DNA from 3 places in the Paenibacillus sp. MAHUQ-45 genome. Region 3 is predicted to be linked to each of the others. Evidence: riboswitches for the same ligand, from Rfam matches in the RefSeq annotation. Region 3 holds a riboswitch; each other region holds the start of a gene.

Evidence for each region. Region 3 has a riboswitch for cyclic di-AMP ahead of AC3Y23_RS17965 (C40 family peptidase). Riboswitches for the same ligand answer to the same signal wherever they lie in the genome.
Region 1: linked by a shared signal. The riboswitch ahead of AC3Y23_RS28610 (C40 family peptidase) and the one ahead of AC3Y23_RS17965 (C40 family peptidase) in region 3 are both predicted to bind cyclic di-AMP.
Region 2: linked by a shared signal. The riboswitch ahead of AC3Y23_RS28245 (resuscitation-promoting factor) and the one ahead of AC3Y23_RS17965 (C40 family peptidase) in region 3 are both predicted to bind cyclic di-AMP.

What each region holds. Positions count from the first base shown of each region.
Region 1 is NZ_JBYUPV010000024.1:14,467-18,864, reverse strand. Features, by position in the region: gene AC3Y23_RS28620 (hypothetical protein) at 1-742, shown strand, start outside; cyclic di-AMP (ydaO/yuaA leader) riboswitch at 951-1,088, shown strand; gene AC3Y23_RS28615 (C40 family peptidase) at 1,092-1,574, shown strand; cyclic di-AMP (ydaO/yuaA leader) riboswitch at 1,955-2,096, shown strand; gene AC3Y23_RS28610 (C40 family peptidase) at 2,101-2,595, shown strand; gene AC3Y23_RS28605 (GNAT family N-acetyltransferase) at 2,796-3,281, shown strand; gene AC3Y23_RS28600 (c-type cytochrome) at 3,408-3,764, shown strand; gene AC3Y23_RS28595 (4a-hydroxytetrahydrobiopterin dehydratase) at 3,884-4,171, opposite strand; gene AC3Y23_RS28590 (hypothetical protein) at 4,393-4,398, opposite strand, start outside.
Region 2 is NZ_JBYUPV010000022.1:47,071-51,468, forward strand. Features, by position in the region: gene rsmA (16S rRNA (adenine(1518)-N(6)/adenine(1519)-N(6))-dimethyltransferase RsmA) at 1-385, opposite strand, end outside; gene rnmV (ribonuclease M5) at 382-933, opposite strand; gene AC3Y23_RS28245 (resuscitation-promoting factor) at 1,107-2,288, opposite strand; cyclic di-AMP (ydaO/yuaA leader) riboswitch at 2,573-2,801, opposite strand; gene AC3Y23_RS28250 (TatD family hydrolase) at 3,001-3,771, opposite strand; gene AC3Y23_RS28255 (HD domain-containing protein) at 3,826-4,398, opposite strand, start outside.
Region 3 is NZ_JBYUPV010000008.1:83,320-87,717, reverse strand. Features, by position in the region: gene thiD (bifunctional hydroxymethylpyrimidine kinase/phosphomethylpyrimidine kinase) at 96-908, shown strand; gene AC3Y23_RS17975 (winged helix-turn-helix transcriptional regulator) at 1,090-1,461, opposite strand; gene AC3Y23_RS17970 (SDR family oxidoreductase) at 1,655-2,383, shown strand; gene AC3Y23_RS17965 (C40 family peptidase) at 2,465-2,941, opposite strand; cyclic di-AMP (ydaO/yuaA leader) riboswitch at 2,946-3,082, opposite strand; gene AC3Y23_RS17960 (hypothetical protein) at 3,569-4,201, opposite strand.

The DNA.
Region 1 (4,398 bases), on a different contig from region 3:
GGGCTATTTTATATATGGTTTCGTACGGGAGGCCGTAGTATCAGTCCTCCTGCGCTACCCCGACCACAACGCGGGAGGCAGCGGAATGGGCCGACTGCTATTCTACATCGAGGGCCAGCATAGCCTTACCTCCGACCCTGCTATACAGCGCTGGTTGTGGCTGTTATTGGGGTTGACCGTGCTGCGACTGCTCATTTCCCCGTTGATCCGGGCGGGTCTACTGCATGAGTTGCATCAGGAGCGCTCAGGAGAACGCGGCCTGTTCTTTTTTCCCGGCATGAAAAAGCATGGTCTGTCTGTGCTGATCTTCAGCCTGGTAGAGTGGTTACTCTCCCTCCTGCCTGTCTACTGGTTCGCACCCAAGATATATACACTGCTGCTCTCGTCTTTAATGGATTATAAGGTGCTACTGAACGGCATTCCCTATGTTCTGGCTTGGTTCGCCTACGTATACGTTATCCGCTTGCTGCTCTTGTACATGCAATTCGGCTATACGGCCGGGACCGGTATGTTCTCCTCCCTGCTGATCGCCCTGCGGTGCTTCCTCACCGCAATTGGGGTATCGCTCGTGCTGGGAGCAGGCAGTCTGCTGCTCTTGGTGATCTACGTCTTAGGGATTATTTACTTCCCAGGCCTACCTGCACTCCTAATCCGCCAACTCCTTCCACTCCCGTCTACACTGTTCAAATTGTGGGGCATTGCGGCCCAATATGACCTATGGAGAAGTAAAGCATTTCCATAATAATTCCGCCCCTTAGGGCATATTTAGAAGAGTCACTGTTCCTGGTTAAACAGGAGCGGCGACTCTTTTTGGTCATCCTCAGCAGCGCGATTTGCAAAATGGTTACGGGTTTGATACAATGGCTTCTGTACTACTAGTAACAACTTTGTAATCTTTTGCAGGCATTTCTTAATAACTTCGTTTATATCATGTCGATACGTCACTTTGGGTGCATAAAACGCCGAATTCCTTGCACCGGGAAGTGGGGGAACCATATTTTGGGTGAATTGATCTCGTAAGAGAGGGATCATAGGGGACCTTCTACCGAACCCTTAAGCTAACCTCGCAGGCCTTGGAAGGAGTACATCTTTTGAACAGACAGAATTTTAAGAAAATCATTGTTACAGCCACACTGGGCCTGGCCCTCGCCATCGGAATCGGAACCAACAGTGCTTCAGCAGATTCCAAAATGGACACGGTCATCACAAAAACCCTCGGAACCTCCTATAAAACTGGAGGGACAAGCACAGCCGGATTTGATTGTTCTGGATTCACTACATATGTATACAAAAGCATCGGCATTTCGTTGCCGCGCACATCCCAATCGCAATATAACGCAGGTACCTCCGTCTCTCGCAGTCAAATGCGGCCCGGAGACCTCGTATTCTTCAACACACTTGGCAACGGTGTATCTCATGTAGGCATCTTCGTCGGCAATGGTAAATTTGCTCAATCATCGTCTTCACACGGTGTCATTATTAGCTCACTGAGTCAGAAATACTGGGCTGATCGCTACATCGGTGCCAAACGAGTCATGAGCACAACTGCTTATAAATCGGTTGCCTACGACTAAACTAACCTCTGTACTACGAACATTCCATTTAACTTCATATCTATGCTATGCCCGGAGTCTTGATGGTTATCATCATCGATTTCCGGGTTTTTCCTATTTTATAGTATACGTATACACCTTTAGAGAGCAGATGAATCATCTTTACGCCAAAAAACTCAATAAATTATGGAAATTTTGTTTTGTTCTCTATTTTTAGCGTTACTAGGGAGAATCCGCTCTTAAAATCACATTTTTTGCGCACAAATATGCTATAAATGATTGCCAAGCGACGCTGTGTTTGTTACAATTAGCGCAGTGAGTTTTTAGTAACATTTTTGTAATTATTGAGTCACCTTTTTATAAGGTTTTGTCATGTATTCATATAGCAGTCTAATTCTAATCAACAGTATATGCCGAGTTCCCTAACTATTAGGGAAACGGGGGAACCACTTTGGGTGAATTGACCTCCTGTTCAGAGAGGGGTCATAGGGGACCTTCAACCGAACCCTTAAGCTAACCTCGTAGGCATTGGAAGGGGTTTACACTTTTGAAGAAGAAATTGGCAGCGGCAGTACTAGGCTTTTCTATGATGCTTACAGCTGTTGGAGCAGGAAGCGCTTTCGCCGATTCCAAGATGGATAAGGTGATTGACAAGGCTATTGGTACCAAGTACGTATCTGGTGGCACATCTACAAGCGGATTTGATTGCTCCGGTTTTACAATGTATGTCTTCAACAAGATCGGCATTGACCTGCCACACCAATCCGGTTCCCAATATCAGATGGGCTCCACGGTGTCCCGTGACGAACTGAGAGCAGGCGACCTGGTATTCTTCAATACTAGTGGTAAAGGCATTTCCCACGTTGGCGTTTATGTCGGCGAAGGCAAATTTGCCCATGCTTCATCCTCTCGCGGTGTAACAATCAGCTCACTGAGTGAGAGCTATTATGTTAGTCGTTATGTGGGTGCCAAACGCATTATGAGCACAGATGCTTATCAGGCGCTTGCCACGGACTCTCAAGATTTTGACGATGTACAATAATTTATAAGTCATACGTAAGTCCTTTTCCCGATTTCACTGAAATCTGGAGAAGGGCTTTTTTGTCATCTCTGTTACTCTTCATTACCCCTTCTGAAATTCATCAAACAACAAATTCCTGACTTCCTGCGCCTGATCTTATGACTTTTGTATATAATTAAATTATAGAGCATTGCCCTATGGAAAGGAGGTCTCACGACCCTATGATTCATTCACCTGTTACATTCCATGTGGTACCGATGGAGACCAGTCATGCCGAAGACATCTGCCACTGGAGCTATGAGCCTCCTTACAATATATATGGCTGGATGCCTTGGAAGCAGATGGAGGAGCTTGGTATTGAGTTTGGCGATCCACAGCTGCGAAGCCAGCAATATGTGTCTGTACTTAACGATGAGGGCGATCTCTGTGGCTTCGCACAGCTGTTCCCAATGGAAGGTGTGGTACGCCTGGGGGTCGGTATGCGTCCAGAGCTCTGTGGTCACGGAATGGGCCAATACTTTGTCCGGGCCATTGTCCAGGCTGCAGTTCGGCGCTATCCTGAGCGGGAGGTTGATCTGGAGGTGCTGACCTGGAATCAGCGAGCCATTCGTACTTATCAAAAAAGCGGCTTTACCATTACAGACACTTATGAACGAATGACACCTACTGGAAGTAAACCATTTTATTGTATGGTCTATGAGAAATGATGCTCTGTTACAGGAACTTTAGGCAAGTATCGCTTAGTCGTTCATTTTTTTGCCACAAATGCTATGATAACGCTTCACCTTCCGCTATAATGTAGGAAGCAGCTTACATAGAAGGGACGATTGGGGATGCAAAAATGGATCATGAGCGGATTGTTTTTTGCCGCCTGTGCCTTTGCGGTAGTTCTAATGTTCACACTTCCAGGTAAAGAAGAGGTCGCGGAACAGAACAAACCTACTATGCCTGAAATTCAGCTTGATGCCGCCAAGGCAGAAGCGACTGTGAAAGCCAATTGTATCACCTGCCATGGCGATCAGCTTCAAGGCGGGGTAGGACCCAGCTTGAAGAATGAAGGTGGCCAGCATGACGCTGCCGGGATTTACAGTATAGTGACCAAAGGACGGGGCCAAATGCCTTCCTTCAAGGAAAAGCTGGCGCCGGAGGAGATTGCGAACGTGGCCACATGGCTGGCTGAGAAGAAGTAAAACTCCCTTGAGAGACTACACAAATACGCCCGTGCCGGGATTTACATCCTGCTGCACGGGCTTTTTTCGCATTTATGAGCCTTCTTATACAATGTTATCTCAAAAGACTACACGACAGGCTAGCGCGCCTTCTCAAAGGCCTCGTTAAACTCCTGTGCACCACGAATGTCCAGTGGCGTAATTCCGCCCTCATCATGTGTCGTCAGGCGAAGCGTGACCGCTTTATAATCAATTGTAATATGTGGATGGTGGTCAAAAGCCTCAGCAATGGCAGCCACCGCATCGACAAAGGCTATGCCCTTCATATAATCGCTGAACATATATTTGCGCGTAATCGTGTTTTTCACCAGCTTCCAGCCTTCCAGCTTGCCGATCTGCTCGATCAATTCTTCCTCTGTAAGCAGCACATTGTTACCTCCCTTACTTAATTAGTAGCAAAGTTCCGATCGCCTTGTCTCTTTGCTTGTTTAAATAAAACATCCCTTAGCTTCTGAGGTCCAAGGGATGTGCCAGGATAAAGACAATTTTCGGTTTAATTGTATTCTTCAATCCCGGTAAATAGTACTTCGCTCCGTCAATTTTACCACGGGCGGCAGACTGCGGCAAATTCCGCTCTGCTAGATTCCTATTAAAC
Region 2 (4,398 bases), on a different contig from region 3:
TAGCAACTACGCTCACTCGATCTACGGAGGCGAAGTCCTCCTTGAACAGCTGCTGCAGATCCACCTTTAGCACATCATCATTGCGAACCTTCACATTAGGGTACGGAGACAGTACATCCTTCAGAATCGGGATTAACCGTCTATCGATTTCCACCGCTGTTACAGCACCGGCGGTTTGTGCCAGGCGCTCTGTCAACGCGCCGATTCCAGGACCGATCTCCAATGCACCAGCGGTGTCATCCAATTCAGCGGCATTTACAATTTTATCGAGAATATTCTGATCAATCAGAAAGTTCTGGCCCAGACTCTTTTTGAATGAGAACCCGTACCGCTGAATGATTTCCTTTGTCCGTTTAGGGGTTGAAACGCTCTCTTTGCCAGTCATGAAGATATGCCTCCCTGTTCAATTTGGGCGAGGGCTCCGGCAAACTCCTCCCGCGTAATGCCAAACATTGCAAGCCGCTTGAAGAGCTGCTTACCATTGCAGTACCCAATACCGAGCAGATTGCCAAGAGCCATCCGCCGCTCTGCGGCCCGGGGATGCACAAGCATCCCTGCCGCCATCAGGTCATCCAGCCCGATCAGGGCTGGTGCGCCCTCAAAGGACGTATGTACATGCGCCAGGGCGTGGCGGATTGCCTCCGGTGTAGCATTTTCCACGCCAATATCGCCTTTACGGGTCGCATCTTTCTCGGGAATGAAGGCATGCTTGCAGCCCGGCACCTTGCTTGAGACGATCTTGCGGATACGCTCTCCCGCGTGGTCCGGATCGGTTAGGATAATGACGCCCCTCCGTTCCATGGCGAGCGCTATTTTGGCAATCACCTTCTTGTCCACTGCGGAGCCGCCAGTCTCGATGGTATCAGCCTGTACCGCCCGCTTGATGGCTATCGTGTCGCTCTTGCCTTCGACAACGATCACTTCCTTAATCATAATGTTTACTCCTTCTCGTAAACACAAAAAGAAGAGGATTCGCTCCCCTTCTTTTTGGCTAAAGAATGTATAAGTGATGAGCGGTAGCTCTGCGATCATTTCATGAGCACAAGTTATTCTTAACTGCTACCCTCACTATAGCTGATTCAATGCAATTTTGCAAAAGCTCAAACTTAGTTAAGCTCCGGTTTTACAGGTCCAATCACATACACTGTACGCGACTTACGTCCGAAATTACGGGCATGGCTCAGTGAATCGTAGTAGACGTCCACCTTATTGCCTTTGATAGCGCCACCAGTATCTTCTGCACGGCGGAAGCCCAGGCCTTCGATATACACCCACCAACCGATCGGAATTACACTAGGGTCCACTGCAATCGTACGTCCTTCCGTTACGCGTGTGCCGGAGGCGGTACGGGTTCCAATACCGGGTTCTTCCGAAGAGTAAGCGGTCATCGACATGTTCTTAATTAATTTCTTGTATTCAAAATTGACACCTGATTTAGTGACGGTGTTGGTGCTCTTGGCACTGGTTTTAGTTGAAATAGAAGCATTGGCAGCTTTGGAATTAGCTGTTTTGGAAGTTGTTGTTGTTTGGGCCACTGTAACAGGTTTTGGGAGAGGCTTTGTGCCAACGGCGATAATCTTGTCTTTGGTCACCGTCTGTACTTCCTTCCCAACCATACGCATGGAAGCCAGTTCACCATCTTGATAGATCTTTTCGATGTGCTGGATCATGACGCCTGGTGCGCCCGCCTGTGCCACTCTGACTGTTCCCTTGGTAAGGGAGGGGTCTGCCGTCTTAATAACTCGATATGGCAAGTTCGTTGTCCGCTGTACAGTTTGTTTGTTGATGCGAACAATCTTGATATCCATATTGGCAGAGATGGTGGTATCTAGCGAAGGGAAAATCTTATCATGGCCTTCGAGGGCAATACCCAGCTTCTTGATGGCCTGACCGATTGTTTTCTCGGTCGTATAAAAAATCTTTTTTGCACCATCCGCAGTAAGGCTGAATGGCTGTGCACGGTTAATCACGACACGGTCGCCGTCTTTTATTTCATCACTAAGGCCTATAGATAGTTGATCATGCGGCTGCAGCGAAATTTGCTCTTTTGCTAGTGCATCACTGAGAATCGCTTCACGCGTTTCCAGAGACTGAATTTTCCCGTCTATTACTAAAGTGATCTGCTTGCTGCTTTGACCGTGTACGTACAGCAGAATGATCAGCGTGATCAAAATCGATAACACGCCGGCAAGTGAAAGTACGCGAAAATTCACTTGTTCCCACCGTAAAGCGTAAGACCTGCTGGATGATTGCGAATCATGGGATACTTCTGGTTGGAATACGCCCACTCTCTCCATCCTCCTTACATAGCCCCGTCGTCAGCTGTATACCAAGATGTCTGTAATCATTCGGACGAAACTATTCGAGATTGTCACAGGACACGCTATTTGCAATACCTTTGCGTCTCCTGCTCATGGATCGCCTGCCCGGCATAGTGCTCCCCCCACATCTGTTATATAACAGTATGCAGGGTACATTCGCATTATTCAAAATAAAAGAAGCCTAAAAAGAGTTCTATGAGGACTCTTTCGTGGCTTCTCCGATGTCAGAATACGCGGCTTATGCACGAGGTTTCCTCTCTTACTTTCGCCTACGGGGTTAGCTGTCGGGTTCGGACGAAAGAGAGACGCCCTATCTTGGGTCACCCGCTCACGGCGGTTGCCCTTAAATTCACCCCAAAGACCACGTAAAGAAATCAACTAGTGTCTGCGGCAATCTGAGCTGTACTTGATGTACTCTGCATGCGGCAAACAATATTGGTTCCCCCGTTCTCCATACAGAAGACTCAGCGAGACGATCCATGATAGCGTGAACTGTCACTATAACAACAGCTCACTGCACTGAAAAGATGATATCCTGTTTTGATGCATGTTGTAAAGGACGATTCAACCACGTTTACGCAAATATAAGGTTAAAATATTGTAATATTCGGTGGTTTTTTTGTTAAAAAAGTTTAATACATCGGCTATCCTCTATTTTTCACCGTGTTTTCTCCCGATTTCACTCAATGCCAAATCGTTCCAGCGCGTTCGCATACGTAATTTCAGCCAATTCCTCCCAAGTAATCCCTTTAATTTCTGCTGCAGCTTCTGCCACCAACTTGACATGAGCACTCTCATTTCGCTTCCCACGGAAGGGGTGTGGTGTCAGATATGGGGAGTCCGTCTCGATCAATAAACGGTCCAGCGGCGTCTGCGCCAGCACCTCTTTGGGAACCCTTGCATTCTTGAACGTTATCGGTCCTCCGAAGGATAAATGGAACCCCAAATCCAGGCACATTTTCGCTGTTTCCCAGCTACCCGAGAAGGAATGCATTACACCGCCAACCTCGTTAGCCTTCTCCTCGCGGAGAATTCGCACTACATCCTCATGGGCATCCCGATTATGAATACAGATAGGCATTTTCAGCTCACGGGCCAGTCCAATCTGCTTGCGGAAGACCTCGTGTTGCACGTCCTTAGGAGAGGTATCCCAGTAATAATCAAGGCCGATTTCACCAATGGCGACTACCTTCTTGTGACTGCACAGCGAGGCGATCCAATCCAGGTCTCCCTCTTTCATGTCGATGGCATCCACAGGATGCCATCCCACTGCTGCATAAATATAATCATACGCTTCCGCGAGCTGCATTGTGGTTGGAATCGTCTCCCGATTGAATCCGATATTGATCATTTTGCTTACACCGGCCTCCACCGCACGGGCAATCATCTGTTCGCGGTCCTCGTCGAATTGCGGAGCATCCAGATGGGTATGTGTGTCGAATAAGTACATGTACTGTTGTCCTCCCGGTCTTGATTTCTATATCTATCGATAACTATTCAGTCATTATTTGGCGAATATTTCAGCAATGGAATCAGGCAGTTTTGAAAGCGCCTTATTCAGCCTGTCTTGAGGAAAATACAGGTGATATCTTCCACGGTGAATACCGCTGATGGAACGTACAATATCAGAAACCTCCGAGATCTCTCGCAGCCGATCCTGCCGATCAAGCAGTAATATTTGGTTGCTGTCAAAACTGTCTCCCGGACGGAAAACGTCATATGGAAGATCTGTCGGAAAATCAATTTCCAGATCGTATTCGGGGTTTAGCCCCGCTTCGGCAAAGCTACGGCGGATTTCGTCAATCGTCTCCGTATCGAGACTCTCCATCTCCACATATTTATACAGTTTACGATGAATAAACCGGCTGCACAAGTCGCTCAGCAGTCCATCCTCTTCCTGCGTCCATTGCATGAAGGCCGTTTGGACCAGCGCCTCATCAAGCAGTAAATATTGTTCTACTGTCACTTCTCCCTGAAGCAGGTCACCCAGCGGATTGATCATGAATTTAAACTCATACCCCTTTAAATACAGATCTTTAGCCCGGCGGAAAATCTGCCGTAAAATAATTTCGGAGCT
Region 3 (4,398 bases):
GAAACTCTGATGTATTTTCACTGTGTGCCGATTTTTGTTATAATCAATTCAATTCGTACTTATGAATTAAGACATAGAAGAAGGGGACGTTTGCATTGTCAAAGATTATTAAGACTTTAACTATTGCCGGCAGTGACTCCAGCGGGGGCGCGGGCATTCAGGCTGACCTGAAAACTTTTGAGGAATACGGAACATACGGCTTCAGCGCTCTCACCACTATTGTGACGATGGACCCAGACAATGGCTGGCACCATAATGTCTATCCGGTGGATGCGGCTATCGTTGCCGAACAGCTTAAAACCATTTTCGCCGGCGGTCCAGTTAATGCCATGAAGACCGGCATGCTGGGGAGTGTAGAAATTGTCAAGGTAGCCGAACAGGCAATCCGTGAGAATCTCCAGACCAATGTTGTCATTGATCCTGTTATGGTATGCAAAGGAGAAGACGAGGTACTGAATCCGGAGAGCGCGCAAGCGATCCGCGATTTGCTGTTGCCTCTGGCCACCGTGGTTACACCTAACCTGTTTGAAGCAGGTGTATTGTCCGGTCTCGGCAAGCTCACCACCATTGAAGATATGAAAGAAGCTGCACGTTTGATCCACGAACTGGGTGCCCGCAACGTTGTAGTCAAAGGCGGCAAGGCGCTGGATGGCTCCAAAGCGATCGACGTCTTCTTCAACGGTACAGACTACACCGTCTTTGAAGCGGATAAAATCGAACCGGCACACAACCACGGCGCAGGCTGCACCTTTGCAGCTGCGATTACCGGTGGACTCGCGAACGGCCTAACCGTGGACGATGCGGTGGCCAAGGCGAAAGACTTCGTCTCTGCGGCCATCCGCAACGGCTTCGCGTTCAACCAGTACGTAGGACCGGTCTTCCACGGCGGCTACCGTCTGGAACACTAGGTCTCGCCAGTCTGGCGAACAGTCTTGACATACAAAAGAGCAGAGCCGAGAATCTCGGTTCTGCTCTTTTTATACGGCTATAGTAAGCTGTTCAGCAGCTTTCAACTTGTTAACGAGATGTATTTACACCCTATCAAGCTAGGTGCGCTCTACAGGTTATTTTCCCCAAACTGCCGTCTTCTCAGCTCTCCTTGACAGTCTTTCCGGCATCTTCCCGTTCATTCACGAAGCTCAGATGGCTTCTGCCCCAGCCGCACATGCTGTCCAGCACCACAGCAATCGTCCTGCCATGCTCAGACAGGCTGTATTCTACGCGTGGAGGCATCTCTTGATAAAAGATCCGGTCAATGAGCCCGTCCTCCTCCAGCTCCCGTAGCTGCTTTGTGAGCGTGCCCTGGGACACGTCTGGAATTCTCCGCCGCAGCTCCCCGAACCGCTTCGTTCCGTCCACCAGCAGCATGAACAGGATCAGCGGCTTCCATTTACCCCCGATGACATCCAAGGTTGCCAGCACACCTGTCAGTCTAGGCTCCTGCGAATTTCGTTTCATCATTATCACCTCTCCTGTTCTCTCCATCATACCTGGGACACTCCTTAATTGCACGTCTCTTGCCTGGAGAATGGCAAAACATCCATTAGTACGAATTTTCGTACCGGGTACGAATAAAGTGCGTACTGGGCAGCGCTGTTATTTTACCCAATAATAGAATGGAAACCATCATACGAATAAAGGAGAACAACCTATCATGTCAACTCTTACTCTACAAAATCAGCGGGTCGTTATTATAGGAGGAAGTTCCGGAATTGGATTCGCTACAGCCAAACAAGCGGTGGAACAAGGCGCTTCCGTCGTTCTGGCAGGTCGGTCCTTGGACAAACTGGAACTAGCAAAGGAACGACTGGGCGCTGACTCCGTGGAAATATATACGCTGGACAATAAAGATGAGGAACAGCTCAAATCCTTTTTCGAGCAAGTGGGTCCATTCGATCATCTGTTCACGCCTGGTGCCAGCTATGTCAGAGGGCCGATCACGGCAAGCGCGGAAGTTGCCCGCAGCTGCTTCGACGCCAAATTCTGGCCACAATACAATGCTGTAAAATACGGTGCCCCTCACATGAACCCTAGTGGATCGGTGGTCCTAATGTCCGGCGCCTTTGGGCAAAGACCACTCACAGATGGAGCATCTTACGCTGCCTGCAATGGAGCCATCGAGAGTCTGGGCAAGGCACTAGCGGTAGAGCTCGCCCCAATTCGTGTCAATGTTATTTCCCCAGGAACGATCCACACAGAATTTAACTGGGAAGGTGCCGAACAGGCTGTTCGGGATGAATCCTACAACGCCTATGCCAAAATCAATCTGCTCGGCCGTATCGGCACAGCCGCAGAAGCCGCACATACTGTCGTCTATCTGCTGACGAACGGATACACCACCGGCAGCACCCTGTTCCCGGACGGCGGCTATATTTTACGCTAATCTTCTATACTCTAAAATAAAAGGTGTCCCGATTAGCCAGAAAACTAACTAATTCGGGACACCTTCTATGTATTTAATGGATTATTTCTGGGCAGTCATGGCCTGATAGCTTGTCTCACTCACGACACGACGTGCGGTAACATAACGTTCAGCATAATACGATTCCGACAATTTGCTGATTCGAACGCCCTTGCTGCTGGAAGAATGGGCGAACTCGCCATCACCGATATAAATGCCTGCATGAGAGATCCCGTTACCAAGAGTATTGAAAAATACCAAATCTCCGACACGAAGATCTTCTTTAGCGACAGCTGTACCAGCTTTGGCTTGGGACTGCGAGGTGCGTGGAAGATCTCCAGCATTGAACTTATTGAATATGTATAAAATAAATCCGGTGCAATCAAAACCCGCAACTGTTGTGCCTCCCCATACATAAGGAGTACCAATGAGTTGGTTTACTTCATTGTCGATCTTAGCATTAACGTTACTGGCAAATGCGGCTGGTGCTGCAGTGAATAGAATAGCGGCTCCAATTACAGAAACAATAAACTTCTTCAGAACGTTATTCTCCCTTCAAATGCCTACGGAGTTAGCTGAGGGTTCGGTTAAAGGTTTCCCTATATTCCCTTGCGTTCAGGAATAATTCACCCAGATGTGGTTCCCCCGTTTTCAACGATTGAAATTCGGCAACATTAATTAATATTTTGTAACTATTTGTATAGTAGTATAGATGCACACCTCCTGTCAATGCTATTTGCTAGATTCATAACTTTATTTGCTTCTACATTCTTTCTACATATTCATAGATTATACTGGCTTTTTTCAGTTGTTTTTCAGCTGATTTTCGATCATTTCTTCTCTATTAATCCCTCGGGGGTAGATCGTAATACAATTGTAACAAAAGGTAACATTCTTGTAATCACTGCAGATAACGCAGTATAGATGTCGGAATTGGGCGATGGAATATCTCTGACTCATTAATTAATAGAATTTCATTTGTTCATAATCTATCTCATCCATCTTCTTTTCGATAGCTTGGATTGGGGCTTTTTTCGTTTATTAGAGAATTTCCCCCTATAGTTAGACAACAGCTTGTCTTCATTTAGATAGAAAAAGGTTGGGCAGAAGATTATTCTGACCCAACCTTTTTTTGTGTATCCGCAGTCGACGGATATAGATTATTAGTTAGTTCAATAAATCCATTACTTTGTTTGCATATGCAATCCAATCCTTATTGTCAGTATTTATCTCTATCGTTGGCAGGATTGATAAACTAGATTGTTTACGTAGTTCTGATTGTGTTTGTATAAATTCATCGGCCGACTTTCTGATTTGTTCTCTTGATTTGCTTGTCCATTCATGAGGTGTTCGACTTTGCATTCTTTGTTCTACGTTGCCAGAAGAAACCGTTAATAATACACATGTAGCACCAAGGTGGAGCAGTTCATTTTCAAGTGATTCAATTTCATATAAGGAGTCGGAGGGGAAGGCCACTCTGTGATTCAGATGGAATCTTTCCAATATAAAAAATATACCTCTAGACGCCCGAGATGCATCTGGACCCAAATATGTTGACCACTCATTTAATTGTCGTAGCATACTAACCCGTTCTTTCAATATATGAAGATGTTCATCACGGCTTAAGCGTTTAAATTCTCCATGAACATTGTTTAATACTTGGGAATACTGTTCGCTCAAGACAATGATACTGCGCTCTGCTGATTCTTCTTGTGCTTGAAGTAACTTTAGAGCTTTTAGAACAGATGTTTTTCCTGCGTGTGAGTAACCCTCCAAAATAATTCCTCTTATGTGGCTCATTAAAGACCTCCAACTAACAATTATTTGAAAACTACTCTTTGAGTCCATCTATCCCTCCAGGATTTTTAATTATACACAATAAAGGTTATTTTTGGGTATTAATATTTTCAGAATAGTACACCCGGGTTATGAATCCTCTCTTTTCCGCGCATACTACTCTTACACATTCAATATGAATCACTGCGAGAGGAGAATGC